3 regions of the Acidovorax sp. 106 genome follow, and region 2 is predicted to be linked to each of the others. Evidence: predicted binding sites of a transcription regulator. Region 2 holds the regulator's gene; each other region holds the start of a gene.
What was found. The regulator FNR, encoded in region 2, switches genes on or off when oxygen is low (the NO sensors DNR and NnrR bind a similar motif). The targets are predictions, from matches to a motif close to TTGATNNNNATCAA.
Positions count from the first base shown of each region.

Region 1: the regulator FNR is predicted to act here: its motif matches at 2,781-2,794, upstream of C8C98_RS07820 (hemerythrin domain-containing protein).
Region 3: the regulator FNR is predicted to act here: its motif matches at 2,334-2,347, upstream of C8C98_RS09165 (DASS family sodium-coupled anion symporter).

Region 1 is NZ_RCCC01000001.1:1,770,708-1,776,670, forward strand. Features, by position in the region: gene C8C98_RS07810 (cation-translocating P-type ATPase) at 1-877, shown strand, start outside; gene C8C98_RS07815 (methyl-accepting chemotaxis protein) at 997-2,646, shown strand; gene C8C98_RS07820 (hemerythrin domain-containing protein) at 2,856-3,434, shown strand; gene C8C98_RS07825 (alkene reductase) at 3,648-4,754, opposite strand; gene C8C98_RS21515 (hypothetical protein) at 4,769-4,999, shown strand; gene gstA (glutathione transferase GstA) at 5,027-5,632, opposite strand; gene C8C98_RS07835 (class II aldolase/adducin family protein) at 5,732-5,963, opposite strand, start outside.
Region 2 is NZ_RCCC01000001.1:4,788,215-4,794,177, forward strand. Features, by position in the region: gene C8C98_RS21045 (sulfite exporter TauE/SafE family protein) at 232-963, opposite strand; gene hemN (oxygen-independent coproporphyrinogen III oxidase) at 972-2,354, opposite strand; gene fnr (fumarate/nitrate reduction transcriptional regulator Fnr) at 2,544-3,266, shown strand; gene C8C98_RS21060 (hypothetical protein) at 3,312-3,605, opposite strand; gene C8C98_RS21065 (FixH family protein) at 3,679-3,966, opposite strand; gene ccoG (cytochrome c oxidase accessory protein CcoG) at 4,012-5,469, opposite strand; gene ccoP (cytochrome-c oxidase, cbb3-type subunit III) at 5,550-5,963, opposite strand, start outside.
Region 3 is NZ_RCCC01000001.1:2,066,850-2,072,812, forward strand. Features, by position in the region: gene C8C98_RS09160 (L-lactate dehydrogenase) at 1-639, opposite strand, end outside; gene C8C98_RS09165 (DASS family sodium-coupled anion symporter) at 641-2,194, opposite strand; gene C8C98_RS09170 (DUF1513 domain-containing protein) at 2,469-3,647, opposite strand; gene C8C98_RS09175 (catecholate siderophore receptor Fiu) at 3,895-5,963, opposite strand, start outside.

The DNA.
Region 1 (5,963 bases), 3.0 Mb from region 2:
GCCTGGGCGTGGCACTGAGGGCGTAGTGGCTGGGCAGACCTGGCACATCGGCAGCTTGCGCTGGATGCAGGAGCTGGGTGTGGGGCTGGAAGCAAAGCAGGGCGCAGAGCTGAATGCGGAGCAGCGCACAGCGCACGGGGCACAGGCACAACCCGCAGGGGCCGCGCCGCACCCGCTGGCGGCACGTGCGCAAGCTTTGCAGGCCGAGGGCTACACCGTGTCGGCCGTGGCTACAGATGCCAAGGACACACCGCAGGGCTTGCAGGTGCTGGCGCTGTTGGCGTTTGGCGACGAGCCCAAGCCTGGCGCACGCGAGGCGCTGGCGGCGCTGAAGGCGCGGGGCATTCGCACGGTGATGATTTCGGGCGATAACCGGGGCGCGGCCGAGGCCATGGCCCGCCGCCTGGGGCTGGACCCTGCGGCCGGTGAAGTGATGGCCGAGGTGCTGCCGGGCGACAAGGCGCAGCAGATACGGCTGTTGCAGCAGGGCAACGTCATAGATGTAAAAACCGCCGGGGCCAGCGCCCCACGGCGCCACATTGTGGCGATGGTAGGAGACGGCGTTAACGATGCCCCCGCATTGGCCGCTGCGGACGTGGGCATGGCCATGGGCAATGGCACCGATGTGGCCATGCATGCGGCGGGCATCACGCTGATGCGGGGGGACCCGATGCTGGTGGCTGCAGCGCTCGATATCTCGCGGCGCACGGTGCGCAAGATCCGCCAAAACCTGTTTTGGGCCTTTGCGTACAACGTGGCGGGCATTCCGCTGGCGGCGTTGGGCTACCTCAGCCCTGTGGTGGCGGGGGCGGCCATGGCCCTCAGTTCGGTGAGCGTGATGGCAAATGCCCTGCTACTCAAACGCTGGCGCATGTGATAAACCACATGGCCGGAGCCCGTGATGTCTGGCAAACTGCAACAAATAGTTTCAGAAAAGTAAACTAAAAATTGGCAGCGTCGGCTCTGTTGGCGTATCTCTCTTGAGGAAGGCAAATCATGAATCTCTTTTCGCTCATGCGGCTGTTCACCATCCGTTTTCGCATGCTGGGCGCTATTGGTGTGGTGTTGGGCTTGCTGGGTTTGTTGGGTGGTGCGGGCATGTTGGGCATGTTTCGCATCTATTCCATGAGCGAGGACTTCATGCACCACTCCTTCCAGGAGGTGTCCCACATGGCCCAGTTGCACGCAGCGATGGGGGCCATTCGCCAGCATGAAAAGGACATGATCATTGGCTACGAAAAGCCCGAAGCCGTGAAGGCCGCGCACGCCAAGTGGCTGGAGAGCCAGGAAAAGGCCAAGAAGATTGCCAACCAGTTTTTGGAAGGCGATGAGGATGTGGACAACCCGGTGGTGCGGGAGGTCATCAAGCGGCTGGACAGCTACAAGGAGGCCTTTGCCCATGTGGCGCGGCAGCTGGAGGCTGGGGGCTACGACACCGCCACTATTGCCAACCGCATGAGCGGCAAGGCCGTGGCTGAGTTTGCCGAGGCCGACAAGTTGATGGTGCAACTTGATGAGGTGCTGCGCGCTGAGGTGAAAAACTCAGTGGCTGAGCAACAGACCGTTTCAGAGCAGACGAAGTGGCTGTTTGCGCTGGCGGTGCTGATCACCGTGGTGGTGGTGGTGCCGCTCACGTTGCTGAACATGCATTCCATCTGCAAACCTTTGGACGAAGCCCAGCGCGTTGCCAAAGCGATTGCAGGCGGGGATTTGTCGCAGTCCATCCGCTCTGAAGGGCGCGATGAGGTGGCCGATTTGCTGCGCGCCTTGGCCGACATGCAACAGGGCCTGGGCACGCTGGTGGCGCAGGTGCGCGACGCCAGCGGCAACATCGCCACGGCCAGCCAGGAGATTGCCACGGGCAACCAAGACCTGTCGCACCGCACCGAGCAAACCGCCAGCAATGCCCAGGCGGCGGTGAGTTCGCTGTCACAAATCACAGCCACGGTGCAGCAAACGGCGTCTTCCTCGCAAATGGCCAACCAGCTGGCGGCCTCTGCATCGAGCACGGCCACGCGGGGTGGCTCGGTGGTGGAGCAGGCGGTGTCCAGCATGCACGAGATCTCGGCTTCCAGCCGCAAGATCGGCGACATCATCGGCCTGATCGATTCGATTGCCTTCCAGACCAACATCCTGGCGCTGAACGCCGCCGTGGAAGCCGCCCGCGCGGGCGAGCAAGGCCGAGGCTTTGCCGTGGTGGCCAGTGAAGTGCGCAGCCTGGCCCAGCGCTCGGCCGCTGCGGCCAGCGACATCAAGGTGCTGATCCAGAGCAGCGTGACCGCCGTGAACGGCGGCGTGCGCCATGTGGAAGACGCGGGCACGGCCATGAAGGACATCGTGAGCAGCGTGCAGCGCGTGGGCGACATCATTGGCGAGATCACGGCAGCGGCTTCAGAGCAGTCTGCGGGCATCGGCCAGGTGAACCAGTCGGTGGGCGAGATCGACCGCATGACCCAGCAAAACGCAGCGCTGGTGGAAGAGTCTGCCGCCGCCGCCGAATCCTTGCGCGAGCAGGCCGCACGCCTGTCGCAGGTGGTGCAGCAGTTCCGTTTGTCGGCAGCCATGGACCATCACCAGCACGCCGCTGCGCCTGCCCCGCAAGGTTTGTCTGCCCCTCGCTCTGGCCCGCGCGCCTTGCTGGGCTGATGTGTTGATGTGTTGACTGGCGGATGCCCAGCGAGTTGGGCTTGCTGCCTATTTTGCAAACCCCCACTGGTTGGGGGTTTTGCTTTTTGGAGCCCTCGTTTTGTGCCGTCCAGTGTCCGACGCCCTGGCATTTGTTGACCTGCGTCAGGCATGGGCTGGCGCAGCCGTGGCACGCTCGCCGCTTCGTTCACCCGCCCAGCGATTGCCCTATGCCTCCCGTCAGTTTGCAGATCATCCGTGAAGAACATGCATCGCTTGCAGCGGTGTTGCAATCGCTGAGGCTGCTGATGGACCAGGGCCCTGGAGACAACCCCGCCACGTTTTTTGATGTGACGCGCGCCATGTTGTTTTACATCGACGAGTTTCCTGAACGCCAGCACCACCCCAAAGAATCCGAGTGTCTCTTCCCCCGGGTCGCGTTGTGCGCGCCCCATGTGGCCGAGGTGATTGCCCGGCTGGACAAGGAGCACGAGAGTGGCGAGGCAGCGGTGCGGGAGCTGCAGCACCTGCTGCTCGGCTGGGAGTTGATGGGCGAAGGGCGGCGCGAGGCGTTTGTGCAGGCCCTGGGGCGCTACATCGACTTCTATTTGAATCACATGCGCCTGGAAGAAACCCAGGTGCTGCCTGCAGCGCAGGCGTACCTGGGCCCGGAAGACTGGGCGGCCGTGGATGCGGCGTTTGCCACCAACACCAACCCCCTCACGCACGGCCGCCCGCGCGACCCGGCGTATGACCGTCTGTTCACCCGCATCGCAATGCGGGCCCCCAGCCCGATAGGACTGGGCTAGGAGTCTGCGCGGCAGAAGGAGCATCGGCTGCAACGTGCGATAAACCGGTCTCGCGCGGTACTACCTCCTGCGCCCAGGGGGCCACCCTGGGCTTGTCGGTAGCACCACGCGATCCTCGGTTTTCGCGCGTTTCGCTTCGATGCCTTCTGCCGCGCAGACTCCTAGCAAGCCCCGGGGCGGCTTTGCCGCCGATGTGGGGCGCTGTGCTGTGGTTCAGCCCGCCGTGAGTGTCGGGTAGTCCGTATACCCCTCGGCCCCGCCACCGTACAGCGTGGCACGGTTGAGTTCGTTGAGCGGCGCGTTTTGCTTGAGGCGTTGCACGAGGTCGGGGTTGGCGATGAAGGGGCGGCCAAAGGCCACGATGTCGGCCCCGTGGGCCAGTGCCGATTCGGCCAGTGCCCGGTCGTAGGCGTTGTTCACCATCCAGGCGCCCTTGCCGCCCGCGGTGCGGTAGGCGGTGCGCATTTCGTCGTAGCTGAAGGGGCGGTCTGCCAGCTCGCGGGGGCCGCCGGTAGCGCCTTCGATCACATGGATGAAGGCCAGGCCCAGCTTGGCCAGTTCGCACGCCACGTAGTCAAACAGCAGCTGCGGGTTGGCGTCCACGATGTCGTTGGCGGGGGTGACGGGCGAGAGGCGGATACCGGTGCGCCCGCCGCCGATTTCGTCCACGATGGCGCGGGTCACCTCCAGCAACAGGCGCGCGCGGTTTTTGATGCTGCCGCCGTAGTCGTCGGTGCGCTGGTTGGCGCCGGTCTTGAGGAATTGGTCGATCAGGTAGCCGTTGGCGGCGTGGATTTCCACGCCATCAAACCCGGCGGCAATGGCGTTGCGCGCGGCGTGGCGGTAGTCCTGCACGATGCCGGGCAACTCTTCAGCGTCCAGCGCGCGGGGCTCGGACGTTTCCGTGAAGGTAGGCACGCCGTCTTTGATGAGCACCGTCTTGGCATGGGCGCGGATGGCCGAAGGGGCCACGGGCTGGGCGTTGCCGGGCTGCAGCGAGGTGTGCGAGATGCGGCCCACATGCCACAGCTGCACCACAATCTTGCCGCCCGCCTGGTGCACGGCGCGGGTCACCTTTTTCCAGCCGTCCAGCTGCTCTGTGCCGTACAGACCTGGCACATCGGCATAGCCCTGGCCCTGGGGGCTGATGGCGGTGGCCTCGGAGATGATCAAGCCCGCGCTGGCACGCTGCGCATAGTAGGTGGCGACCAGATCGGTGGGAATGGCCTCGGGCGAGCGGTTGCGGGTGAGGGGGGCCATCGCAATGCGGTTGGCCAGGGCGATGTCACCGGCTTGGGTGGGTTCGAACAGGGAAGTCATGGACACTTTCCGCAATGAAGATTGCATACGATGGATCACCCCCCAAGCGTACTGCTGCTGGCCAAAACGTGCCGCCCGAATGCGTCAATAAGGATTCTCTTTTTGTGGTGACTCAAGGGACTTTGAGGGAGGGCAGCACAGCGGCGTTTCACGTGGAACCTTGCCTTGCCTTGCCTTGCCTTGCCATGCCGCTGATGGTCCGGCCCATGAAAAAAGCGCAGCCTCCTTGCGAAGGTCTGCGCTGATGGGGGCTGGGTGCAGGGCGTTGCCGCTTACTTGAGCAGACCTTCCGCCTTCAAAGCCGCCTGCACGCCGGCTCGCGCCTCCATGCGTTGCTTAAAGGCTTGCAGGTTTGCCAGGCCCGAGGTGTCCACGCCCACAAACTGGCCCCAGCGCGAGACGGTGTACAGGTAGCCGTCGGCCACGCTGAAGCTGCCCAGCAGGTAGTCCTTGCCCGCCAGTTGCTTATCGACCCACGCAAAGCGGCTTTGCAGGCGCTCGCGCACGATGGGCTTGTACTCTTCTGGCGTGCCCGGGGCAAACAGCGGGCTGTGGCCCTTGTGCAGCTCGGTGCCGATGAAGGTCAGCCACTCTTGCAGGCGGTAGCGCTCCATGGTGCCGTTGGCAGGGGCCAAGCCCTTGCTGGGCACCTGGTCGGCCACATACTGCACGATGGCGGGGCCTTCGCGCAGGCGCTCGCCGTTGTCCAGCTCCAGCACGGGCACGTAGCCCAGTTCGTTGATGGTGTAGAAGTCGGTGCCGTCTTGCAGCTTGTGCGTCTTGGTGCTGGCCAGCACGGCATCAAACGCCAGGCCCGCTTCGTGCAGTGCGATGTGGGGCGACAGCGAGCAGGCGCCGGGGGAGTAATACAACTTCATCCATGACTCCTATGTGTTGTGAAGGAAGGCCGCCATCGTAAGGCGGCGCAGTGCTTTGTGCCGCCTACAGGGCATTGCGGCGCTGTGGTGTGCTGGGTCTTACTCGTCAAAGCCCGGTGCTTCCCGCTGCACCTTGCGCAGCAGCGCAGGCCAGGCAAAGGCACCACCGAGCCCGCCCGTCTGCACGCGCATGGCCTGGGCTACGCCACTGACGATGCGCGGGTCCACGGCAATCAGCTCGCCACCGGCCTGCGCGTCGATCTGGATGCGGCAGGTGTTCTCAAAGGTGTACATCGACAAGAACGCATCGGCAATGGTTTTGCCTACCGTG
Region 2 (5,963 bases):
GCAAAAGCCGCAAAACCTTGTGCCCAGCCGGGGCCATCTCAGCGCACGGTTCGGCAGAAGCAGAAAAATGGCTGTCCCGCAAAGATAGATCAGCTGGTCCAGCAAGATGTAAAAGCTGACGGAGTGTGGTGAAATTGCCAAAAAGTGACGGACTGATCGCTAGCTATACAAGCCAAAGCAGTCGGCCAGCTCTTTGAACAGGTTCTTGGCAGGCAGGGCCAAGCGCCTGACTCAACGACACCACAGTGAAGGCTTGTATACCAAGTCCATCCACAACGCCCACACCGCAACGCCACACAACAAGGCGCCACTGATACGAGCCCCCCAATCACCCCGCAACGCTTGGAGGTGCTTGCGCCCCCAATGCCATGCCAGCGGGCCACCGACCAGCCACAGGCCGCTGCCCACTGCAAAAAGCGCCATAGACAACGCCCCTTGTACCGGGCCGCCACTGAGCGCTGCCACCAACAGCGCTGAGTAAAGCAGCCCACAGGGCATCAGAGCCCACAACATACCAGCCGACGCCACCCCGGCAGGGCTGCCCACCAAGGGCCTGACACGCGCCCACACTGAGCGACCGGCCTGCTCCACCCAGGCAGGCTGGCGCAACTGAACCATCATCATCAGCCCCCAACCCAGCACAGCAACGTGCATGAGCGTCCACACAGGCCGCAGTGCCATGGATTGCTGGGTGACCCAGGCCAGGCTGTCCATCGCCCAGGCCGCCAAGGCCCCCAGCAGCGAATAGCCCAGCACACGGCCACTGTGAAAAGCCAACTGGCGCAGAACAGAGGGTGCTGCGCTGCGTGGCATCCAGTGCACAGGCTGCTCTGGCGGGAGAGTTCCTGCCACTGAAGCGCCCGCCCCCACCACGGCACCGCAAGGCGCCGAACACATGGCAATGCAGTGGGTACCACCCAGGAGCCCCATCACCAACGCAGTCCAGGCCACGGCACCAGTCATATCGAGTGTCAGATGATGCGAGAGAACTTGGCACGCGTGCGATCAGCCTGCAGGTAGCGATCAAACACCATGGCAATGCCACGCACAAAGAACCACCCCATGGCCGTGACACGCACACCCTCGTCACCGACCTCCACCAGGCCTTGGGTCTGCATGTCCTGGAGCTGATCCAACTCAGCAGCAAAGTAGCGGCGGAAGTCAATCAGCCAAGCCTGCTCCATGGGCTCAATGAGCAACTCTCCTTGGCACATCAAGGCCATGATGGCAGCACGTCGCACCAGATCGTCCCGATTCAGTGCCAAGCCACGGACCACGGGCAAACGCCCCTGGTCGAGGTGGTCGTAGTACTCATCCAGGGTCTTGGCATTTTGGCTATAGGTGGCACCAATGCGCCCAATGGCCGATACGCCCAAGCCAATCAGATCGCAGTCAGGCTGCGTGCTGTACCCCTGGAAATTACGGTGCAAGCGCCCTTGCCGCTTGGCAATGGCCAGGGCATCGGTGGGCAGCGCGAAATGGTCCATCCCCACATACACGTAGCCCGCCTCCAAAAAGGCATCCAGCGAACGCGACAACATGGCCACCTTGGCTCCGCCCGTAGGCAGCTCGGCAGTGATGATGCGACGCTGGGGCTTGAAGCGGTCTGGCAAGTGAGCATAAGCGTACAGCGCAATCCGATCCGGGCGGAGCTGAGCGATCTGGGACAGCGTACGGTCAAAAGATTCAGGGGTCTGGCGTGGCAAACCGTAAATCAAATCCACATTGATGGAATCAAACCCAATGGACCGGGCGGACTCTACCAAAGCAAAGACCTGCTCGGCGGGCTGCACGCGGTGCACGGCCTTTTGTACCTCGGTGTCAAAGTCTTGCACACCAAAACTCAGCCGGTTAAAACCCAACTCGGCCAACAAGGCCAAGCGCTCTGCATTCACAGTCCGCGGGTCCACCTCGATCGAATACTCACCCCCAGGCGCCAGCGTGAAGCTGCGCTTGAGCATAGACATGAGTTCGCGCAAGCCCTCATCCGAGAGAAACGTCGGCGTCCCCCCCCCCAAATGCAGCTGACTGACCACCTGCCCTACACCGCACTGGGCCGTGTGCAGATCAATCTCACGGCTCAGGTAGCGCAAATAGACATCGGCGCGGTCATGGTGTTTGGTGATGATCTTGTTGCAAGCGCAGTAGTAGCATAGCGACTCGCAAAACGGAATGTGCACGTAAAGCGACAATGGCATCGCCTTGGCACCTGTTCCCAGATGCCTCTGCGCCAATGCCAAGGCATATTCCTCTTGGCCAAATGCCTCCACGAAACGGTCTGCCGTGGGGTAGGAGGTGTATCGAGGGCCTGGCACGTCAAAGCGGGTCAGGAGTTCTGGGGTAACTGCGGTCATGGGGATATCCTTGCGTACTAGCTTACTGTGCCGCACCCCTCCTCTTGCGTCCTTGACCTGCATCAAGTGAAGTCATCTCCACAAGAGCGACAATTTGATGCATATCATCTGCTGCTACTCGCAGACCGAGGCATACCGGCCTCCCTCGTCGTGCACGATATGCCCGAACATCAACCAGGTTTCTGTGCCATGAATCCGCTCACCATCAAAGTCGCTTGCTCCAACTGCAACCTCCGCGAGCTTTGCATGCCCGTTGGCCTCAATGACGAACAGCTGCAGCGCATCGACGAGGTGGTGGCCGTGCGCCGCAAAGTCAAGCGCGGCGGCACACTTTTTCGCAATGGCGAAGCCTTCACCTCGCTGTACGCCATTCGCACAGGTTTCTTCAAGACCTGTGTCGCCACTGAGGATGGTCGCGACCAAGTCACGGGCTTTCAAATGGCCGGTGAGATCATCGGCCTGGATGGCATTGTCAATGATCACCATACCTGCGACGCCGTGGCGCTGGAAGACGCCGAAGTCTGTGTGATGCCGTTTGATCGCATTGAAGAACTCTCACGCGAAGTAACGGCACTGCAGCACCATGTGCACAAAATCATGAGCCGCGAAATCGTGCGCGAACACGGCGTGATGCTTCTTTTGGGCAGCATGCGGGCTGAAGAGCGCTTGGCGGCATTCCTGCTCAACCTGGTACAGCGCCTGCATGCTCGCGGCTTCTCTCAATCGGAGTTGGTGCTGCGCATGACCCGGGAAGAAATTGGCAGCTACCTGGGCCTCAAATTGGAAACCGTGAGCCGCACTTTCTCCAAATTCGTAGAGGATGGAACCGTCGAAGTTCGCCAGCGCCACGTACGAATCTTGGACACCGATGCCCTGCGCCGCATCGTGAACAATCAGCAAGCATGCCATTGAGCAACCTGCTTGCAGGGCATGCCCAACGGTAGCTTGCAACCCACATCAAGGGCAAGATGGTGTCTTGCGGCAATCGTCAGGCCGGTCTTGGTCAGGCACAGGGCAGCGGTTGAGTTCAAACGGTGACATGGCCAGCAGCGTGGTCATGGCACCCGACAACATGGTGAGCGCCCAAAAGGCAAAGAACGCCAGGGTGTAAACCCCCTGCCGAGACAACGCCAGCGGCTGTCCAAACCAGTGCAGGTCTTGGGGGTCCACCATGGCAAACACCAACACCTCCAAAGCCCCGGCGACCAAAAAAGCAGGCCAAGCAATCCACATCAAACGCTGTGTCCACATCGTGGTGTCTCCGTATGGTTTTGAGAAGGCGTCGAAGCCTGGGCCTACCGCCATGGAGGCCCTGACCCCGCAACTAGCGGGGCTGGTCTTTGAGTGGTGTCACGGCATGGTTGCGGCCCTTGAGCGCAGGTGCCATGCCGGGCTCCGGATTCTCCAGCCTCTTGTTGATGTCAATGCCTTGCTGGTAGTAGTCTTCAGCAACCACAGGGTCAGGACTGGACACTGCAATCCACAAGGTGACGAAGCCCGCCACTACGACGATCGCGGGGCCTGAGAGCACCAGCCAAACATGGCCAAACTTCCACCAAGGGGCAGCCTGGACGGGTGCGGGTGCGGGTGCTGAAGAGGAAATCGAAGACATAGCAAACTCCATCAAAACGGGTAAAACAGCGAGACCACAGGCTGCTTACCGAGGAACCAAAAAGACAGTTTTTTCCGATACATGGGCGCCACCACCTTCCGCCCCAATCTCAAACGTCACAGGATGCGAACCCGGCGTTGCGGACCCATAGGGCACCTGCAAACGCACCGCCACCCAGCGTGACTGCGCAGGCTCAATGTCCACAGCAGCCTCCGATACGACCTCCAAGCCCTCCAGCCCCTTGGCTGCTACGTGGTAGCGCTGAGGCAACTCCGTCGCATTCATGATCTGGATACGGTAGATGTTCTCCAGCTTACCGCCCGCAACGATGCGAGACAAGGCGGCACGATCCCGCACAACGTCGACCTTCAAAGGCGTTCTGGTCATCAGGCTGGCAAGCATGGCCACACACAAGGTCACCAGCACGGCGCTGTAAATCAACACACGGGGCCGCAACACGCGCCGTAGGATCTGGGACTGCGACCAGCGCTTCACGACGCCATTCTGGGTAGTGAACCGAATCAAGCCACGGGGGTACTTCACCTTGTCCATGACAGTGTTGCACGCATCCACGCACAACCCGCACCCAATGCACTCGTACTGCAGCCCTTTGCGAATATCAATACCCACAGGGCACACCTGCACACACAGCGTGCAGTCGATGCAATCCCCGAGACCCTTCGCCTTGTGATCTACGGTCTTGCTGCGTGGCCCACGTGGCTCACCACGCGCAACGTCGTAGCTGACGATGAGCGTGTCCTTGTCAAACATGGCGCTCTGAAAGCGTGCATAGGGACACATGTACTTGCACACTTGCTCACGCATGAAGCCCGCATTGCCATAGGTGGCAAAACCGTAAAACAACACCCAGAAAATCTGCCAGCTGCCCTGCAAAGCGATCAGCTCAGCGCCCAGCTCGCGGATCGGCACAAAGTAGCCAACGAAAGTGAACCCCGTCCACAGGGCTACTGCAATCCAAACGGCTTGCTTGAAAAACTTTTTCCTGACCTTTTCAAAGGTCCACGGACCGCCATCCAGGCGCAAGCGGGCACTGCGATCACCTTCGATCTTGTGCTCAATCCACATGAAGATTTCGGTGTAAACCGTTTGCGGACACGCAAACCCACACCACAAGCGCCCTGCCACCGCAGTGAACAAGAACAGAGACAGTGCTGAGATGATCAGCAGCCCCGTAAGGTAGATGAAATCCTGCGGATACAGGACCAGACCAAAAATGTAAAAGCGGCGCGCGCCCAGATCGAACAGCACCATTTGGCGCTGCCCCCACTCGAGCCAGGGCAGGCCATAAAACACCAACTGGGTCAGGAACACCATGGCCCAGCGCCACCGGGCAAACAAGCCGCTGATCGAGCGCGGGTAAATCTTCTTCTGCGCCTCGTACAGGGAGACGATCTCAACCTGACTGCTGGAAGCATCGGAGCCAGCTGCCTCGACGGGAGCGATGGGAATGACCTTGCGAGGGGACTCGCTGGGTTGCTTCATGGTGGCGCTCTTTATTTCTTCAAAACTACTCAACCCAAACAACAAAGGGCGGTATCACCCGATACCGCCCCGTACCCAGCTTACTGAGCCTTGTTGTTTGACAAGCCCCAGACATACGAGGCCAGCACCTTGATCTGGGCTTCCGTCAACTTTTCTGCCTGTGCAGGCATCTGGTTGACCTTGCCGTTGTTGATCATGGCCGTGATGGCTGCCTCACCCCAGCCATGCAGCCAGATGTCGTCGGTCAGGTTGGGGGCACCCAGGGCCTGGTTGCCTTTGCCGTCCATGCCATGGCATGCAGCACATGCCGTGAACTTGGACTTGCCCAAAGAGGCGCGCAATGAATCATGGGGGCTGCCCGACAGGCTCAACACGTAGTGCGACAGGTTGCGCACATCTTCAGGCGTGCCAACCGCTGCAGCCATGGGAGGCATGTTGCCAATACGGCCCTTTTGCAAGGTTTCCAGAATCTTGTCTGGAGTGCCGCCGTGCAG
Region 3 (5,963 bases), 2.7 Mb from region 2:
TTCGGCCATGGTGCGCTGCAGGGCGGCGTCGATGGGGCGGCCGCTTTGCTGGGCAAAGTCCAAGAGCGGCAGGCCGCCCACCTGGGCGCCGGACCACAGCAGCACTTCCGAGTCGCCGTGCTCGCCCAGCACGTAGGCGTGCACCGAGCTGGGCGACACGCTCAGGTGGTGTGAGAGCCGGTCGCGAAAGCGGATGGAGTCGAGCGTGCAGCCCGTGCCGATGGCGCGGCCGGGGGCAACGCCCCAGCGTTGCACGGCGATGGCGGGCATCACGTCCACCGGGTTGGTGGCAAACAGCAAGATGGTGTCGGGCGCGGCGCGCAGCACCTGCTCAACGATATGGTCCACGATGCGCAGGTTCTGCTGCAGCAGCTCCAGCCGCGTCTGGCCGGGCTTGAGGCTGGCGCCTGCAGTGATCACCACCACCGCAGCGCCCGCCAGGTCGGCATAGCTGCCTTCTTGCACGCGCGCGGCGGTGCCGAAGGCGGCGGCGTGGCCAATGTCGGCGGCCTCGCCCGCAGCGCGGGCGGGGTCCACGTCCACCAGCACGATGTCGCTGACGCCGGGCGTGGACGAGAGCAGGTAGCTGGCGGCGGCACCGACCTGGCCCGCGCCGATCACTCCGATGCGTGCGCCCATGTCACAGCACTCCCATCATGGGCCACAGCGTGGCCGACAGCAGCAGGATGAGGCCCAAGCCCGCCAGCGTGAGCAGCAAGCCCACCTTGGCAAACTGGCTGGTGCCAAAGGCCCCGGTGCCGTAGCACAGCATGTTCTGCGGTGCGTTGGTGGGCAGGATGAAGCCGAACGAGACGATGAAGCTTTGGATCATGACGATGCCAAAGGCCGTCTCTTTGGACACGGGCAGCGACTGCGCAAACGCGATGAAGATGGGGATGAGCGTGCTGGCCAGCCCTGTGGCTGAGGCAAAGCCCAGGTGCAGCACGATGCTGAAAAGCGAGAGCGCACCGATCACCGCCACCACGGGCAGGGCCGACAGGCCCATTTGCCCGAGCGTCTGCTGTGCCAGCCAGGCGGCCGCGCCGGTCTTGGACAGCAGGTTGCCCAGCGAGATGGACGCGGCAAACAGCACCACCGTGCCCCAGGGCACGAGCTTTTCAGCCTGCGACCAGTGCATGACGCCGATCTTGGGCATGAGCAGCAGGGCAATGCCCAGTTGCGTGGTGGTGGTGGTGTCAAAGGGGTGCAGCATGCCTTCGGTGGACCACATCACCAGCAGCATCAGGGCCACGGCGATCAAGCGCTTTTCAGGGGCGGTGACGGGGCCCAGGGCCTGCAGTTGCTCGCGCAGCCTTTCGGTGGCGTTCTCAGACGATTCGACCTGGGGCTTCAAGATCCACAGCGACACGAAGAACAGCACCACGCTCATGCCCAGGGTGAAGGGCAGGGCCGTCAGGAACCACTGGCTCCACGTCACCGTGTGGCCGAACGCGGTTTGCATGAAGTTCAGGCTGATCAGGTTTTGCGCCGCGCCGGTCTTCACGGCCATGTTGAAGATGGAGCAGGCCTGCGCGGTGACGATCATCAGCGCAGCGCCCAGGCTGCTGCCCACGGGCAGGCCCAGGGCGGCGGTGATGCCCACCATGATCGGGATCACCGCGCCCACTCGCGCCGTGGCCGAGGGGATGAACAGCGCCAGCACAAAGCCCACCAGCATCGCGCCCACCGTGAGTCGTGCGGGCGAGATGCCCACCCGGCTCATCACGATGAGGGCCACGCGCTTGTCCAGCCCCGTGTGCTTGAGCGCCACGGCCAGAAACAGCGCAGCGGCCACCAGCAGCACAGCGGTGGACGAGAAGCCGCCCAGCATGGTGGTGAGCGCATCGGCCGAGCCCATGGGCTTGGCGCCGGGCGTGAGCGATTTGCCCATCAGCCCCACCACGGCCATGCCGGTGAGGATGACGGCGCTGTTGGCGGGCGAGACGCATTCGCTGATCCACAGCGTGATGACCAGCGCCAGCAGCGCCAGCGCGACTTGCCCCGAGGCCGTGAGGCCTGCGGGCGTGGGCAGCATGAGCACGATGCCGTACAGGGCAATGGCCAGCAGCAAAAAGCCGAACTTGCGGTTGGAACTGGGCTCGGGGTGCGAGGTGATGGGGGCTGGAGAGGGGATAGGGGAGGTGGCCGCGTTGGCCGCAGGGGGAGGTGTGTGTGAAGCAGGAGCGGTCGACATGAGAGAACACTTTCTTGTTGTGGTCCGGCGGCGCCTGTGTGGTGGGGGGATCGCCCGCCAGCCGCACCGCGCTGCCGAAAGGGCGACCCAATCAACGCCGCCCTGTGCCACAGCATGCGCCTGCTGTGCCGGTGGCGTGTTGATGGGGATCAAGGCCTTGGCGTGCGGCTTGCCCACGGGCGCGGTCCAGCAAAAATAAAGCGCAGGCAGCTATTAAATCAATAGCTGCCTGCGCTTTATTCATAAGTGCTGGAGGGGTTTTTGACTTGTAGGCTTAGCCCATCAGCACCCAGTGGTTGTCCAGCGCCATGGGCTCGGGCCAGGGCACAAAGGCGGGTTTGGCGCTGGGGTGCCAGCGCACCAGGCCGGGGGCGGTGGCCACCAGTACGCCGCCGCCGGGTTGGGGCCCGGCCCAGGCCGTGAGGGCGTAGGCCTCTTGCAGTTGCACGATGGCCGAGAGCTTGTCCGGCATGCTGGGGTGCCACAGCTGCGCCAGCCCGGCCTTGTTGCTCGACACCGCAAAGCCGCCGTTGTAGGCGGGGGTGATGTCGCCCGCGTAGCCGTGGCCGTCGTTCACGCGGCTGGGCACGCTCAGTTTGTCGCCTTCCAGCACGGCCAGGATGGGCGCTGCGGCGCGGCGGGCGGGGTCTTCGTGTTCGGCCTGCATGGCCACGCCCAGGCGGCGGGGTTCATCCGATGTGGCGGACGTGGCGGACGTGCTCCAGGCGATGTGGCGCATGCTCAGGCGCGGGTCGTCCAGCACCCAGCGCTGGGCGATGCGGCCGGTGGTGGTGTCGATGCGCACCAGGGCCGATTCCATGCGCTGCAGGTCGTATTTGGCGTCGGCCAGGTTGCGCAGCACCCCGCCGTTGGCCACCAGCAGGTGGCCTTGCGCGTCCAGCACGGGTTGGTGGGGGTCGATGCCGCCGCTGTCCCACTCGTCCCGCTTGCGCAGCGTGGCGGCGTCGCGCACGCCAATGTGGCCGCGCCCGGTGCGGTAGTTGATCTCGGTGGTGTAGAGGGTGGCGCCGTCGGGCGAGGGCACGGTGTGGCCGCTGAGCAGCACGGCGTCCCGGTCGCGGTCGAGCTGAATGCGCTCTGTCACCCGTCCCGCGCCATCGCAGCGTAGCAGCCAGGTGCCGGGCCGCACGCAGTTGACCAGCAGGCCGCCGTCTGCCTGCGGCACCAGCCCATGCGGGCGCGAGGGCAGGGCCACGGCGTAGCGGATGGTGAGCTGCTTGCGCTCCCAGTCGGCGGCCAGCACGCCAGCGTAGTGGGTGTCGGTGGCCTTGGGGCCGCGCCAGGCGGCACCGATCAGCGTGGTGGTGCTGTTGGCATCGGCACCCAGTGCCAGGGCGCGCCCGGGGGCAAGGCCCAGAGCACCCGCAGCGCCCAGGGCGGCCATGGAGGTGCCAGAGAGCAGGGTGCGGCGGTTCATGGAGGGGAAGTTCATGCGAAGGGCTCCGCAAAAAGTCGATCGGACAAGACAGGGGGCGGCGGCCCAGGCGCTGGCCAGTGGGTCGCCCGCTGCTGTGGGGGCAGAGCCTGTCGCACACCCTCGGGTGCGGTGTGGCGCTGCGGTTGGGGGCACGCGCCTGAGGGGGTGAAGCAGGCCCCGGTGCCCCTGCCCGCCGTTGGGGACCAGGGCAGGGGAGGGGCGAAGTTGCTGCGCGCCGGGCGCCCACCTCGCCCGAGTGGGGTCAGAACAAGAACTCTGCCGTCAAAGACGCCGAGCGGGGCGCGCCCAGCACCATGCGTGCGCCGTTGTTGTTCAGCGTGCTGATGTATTCCTTGTCGAACAGGTTGTAGATGTTCAGTCGCAGGTTGACGTTGCGGTTGACCTTGTAGGCCGCCATCAGGTCGGTCACCCAGTACGAAGGGATCTTGGGCATGTTGGACACGTTGAGCGCCGTGCCAGCGGTGACCACTCGCTTTTGGTCAGACACATAGCGTGCGCCGCCACCCAGGGTGAAGGCGCCCCAGGTGTACGAGGTCCAGGCCGTGGCCGTGAGGTCGGGTGACCAGCGCACGCTGTCGGTGTTGGTCACGGCGCCGGTGCTGCCCAGGCTGTTTTGGCCCAGGGCCTTGGTCTGTGTCTTGGCAATGCCTGCCGACACCTGCCAGAAGGGGGTGATCTGGCCCACGGCGGCCAGCTCGATGCCCTGCACGCGGGTCTTGCCGTACTGGGTGTAGATGCCGGTGACCGCGTCGTACGAGATCTGCTTGTTGTTCTCGGTGCGGAACACGGCAGCGCTCAGGTTCAGGCGGTTGTCCAGCAGCTCCCACTTGGTGCCCAGCTCAATGTTGCGCGTCTCTTGCGGGTCCAGCGCGGCGTTGTTCTGGTTGGTGGAGGTGGACGACAGCGCGAAGTTGGAGCCGCCAGGGGGCGTGAGCGAGTTGGCCAGGGAGGCGTAGATGCTGCCGTTGGCCGCAGGCTTGTACAGCGTGCCCAGCTTCCAGCTGGTGAGGTTGCCCGAGGTACTCAGCGCCGATGGCGCCAGCGAGCCTGCAGCGTAGCCGGGGTAGCTGGTCAGGTTGCTGGTGGTGACGATGGTGCTGGCATCGGTCTTGGTGCGGTAGTGCTCGAACCGGAGGCCGCCATTGAGCTGCCACTGCTCGTTCAGTTGCAGCGTATCGAAGGCATACAGCGCCGCCGTGTTGGTGCTGCCGTCGGTGTCGGCTCCGGTGCGGTAGGGCACGCCCAGCGCGTCGCTGGCGCTGGGGGCGTACAGGTTGGCGGCCGGGGCGTTCACGGCGGCGTAGGTCACGCCGTTGATGGTTTGCGCGGCGGTGCCAAAGCCGAGGTTCTTCTGGCGCTCGTGCATGAACTCCAGCCCGGCCGACAGGGTGTGCTTGAGGCTGCCGGTGCTGAACTGGCTGGTCACGTTGGTCAGGTTGGCCAGCACGTCGTTGGTCTGGTCGGTGCGCTGCAATGACCGCGCGGCCGTCCAGCTGCTGGGGTTGGCCAGGTTGGTGGCGGTGATGGCGCCCACGCTGGTCAGGCGGCGGTCCATCTGGGTGGTGCCCGCGCGCGCAATGTTGCGCACCACGGTGCCACCGCCCAGGTCGTGCTCGAACTTGGCGGTCACCATGTCGGCATCGACCTTTTCGTAGTCGTCCCTGCTGCCGTAGAAGTTCTCAGGGTTCACGCGTGGCGCAGTGCGCACCTGGGCCGCTGCGTTGTAAAAGCCCGGCATGCCGATGGTGGAGATGCCGCCATCGGGCACGTTGTCCTGGCGCACGTGCTGCGAGTACAGGTAGATGCGTGTGGGCGTGCCCAGGCCCCAGGCGAACGAAGGGGCGATGGCGTAGCCGTTGTTCTCCACCACGTTGCGGCCTTCCACGCCGCCCGCCTGGCCCATGAGGTTCAGGCGCGCGGCGGATGTCTCGCCCAGTTGCTTGTTCAGGTCGGCCGTCACGCGCTTGTTGTTGGCGGTGTTCACGGTGGTGGTCACGCCGTATTGGTCGGTGCGGGTGGGCAGCTTGGAGATCAGGTTGATGTAACCCGATGCCGCGCCCCGGCCAATGTCAGTGCCTGCGGGGCCCTTCATCACTTCGACCTGGTCGATGTTGAAGATGTCGCGGGTGATGGCGCCCAGGTCGCGGATGCCGTCGATGAAGGTGGCGGTCTGGGTCGAGAACGCCCGCAGCTGGAAGGTGTCACCCGCCGAGGTGTTGCCGCCTTCGCCCAGCTGCATGGTGATGCCGGGGGTGTTGCGCAGTGCGTCCATCAGCGATGCTGCGCCTTGTTCGCGGATCACCTCCTGGT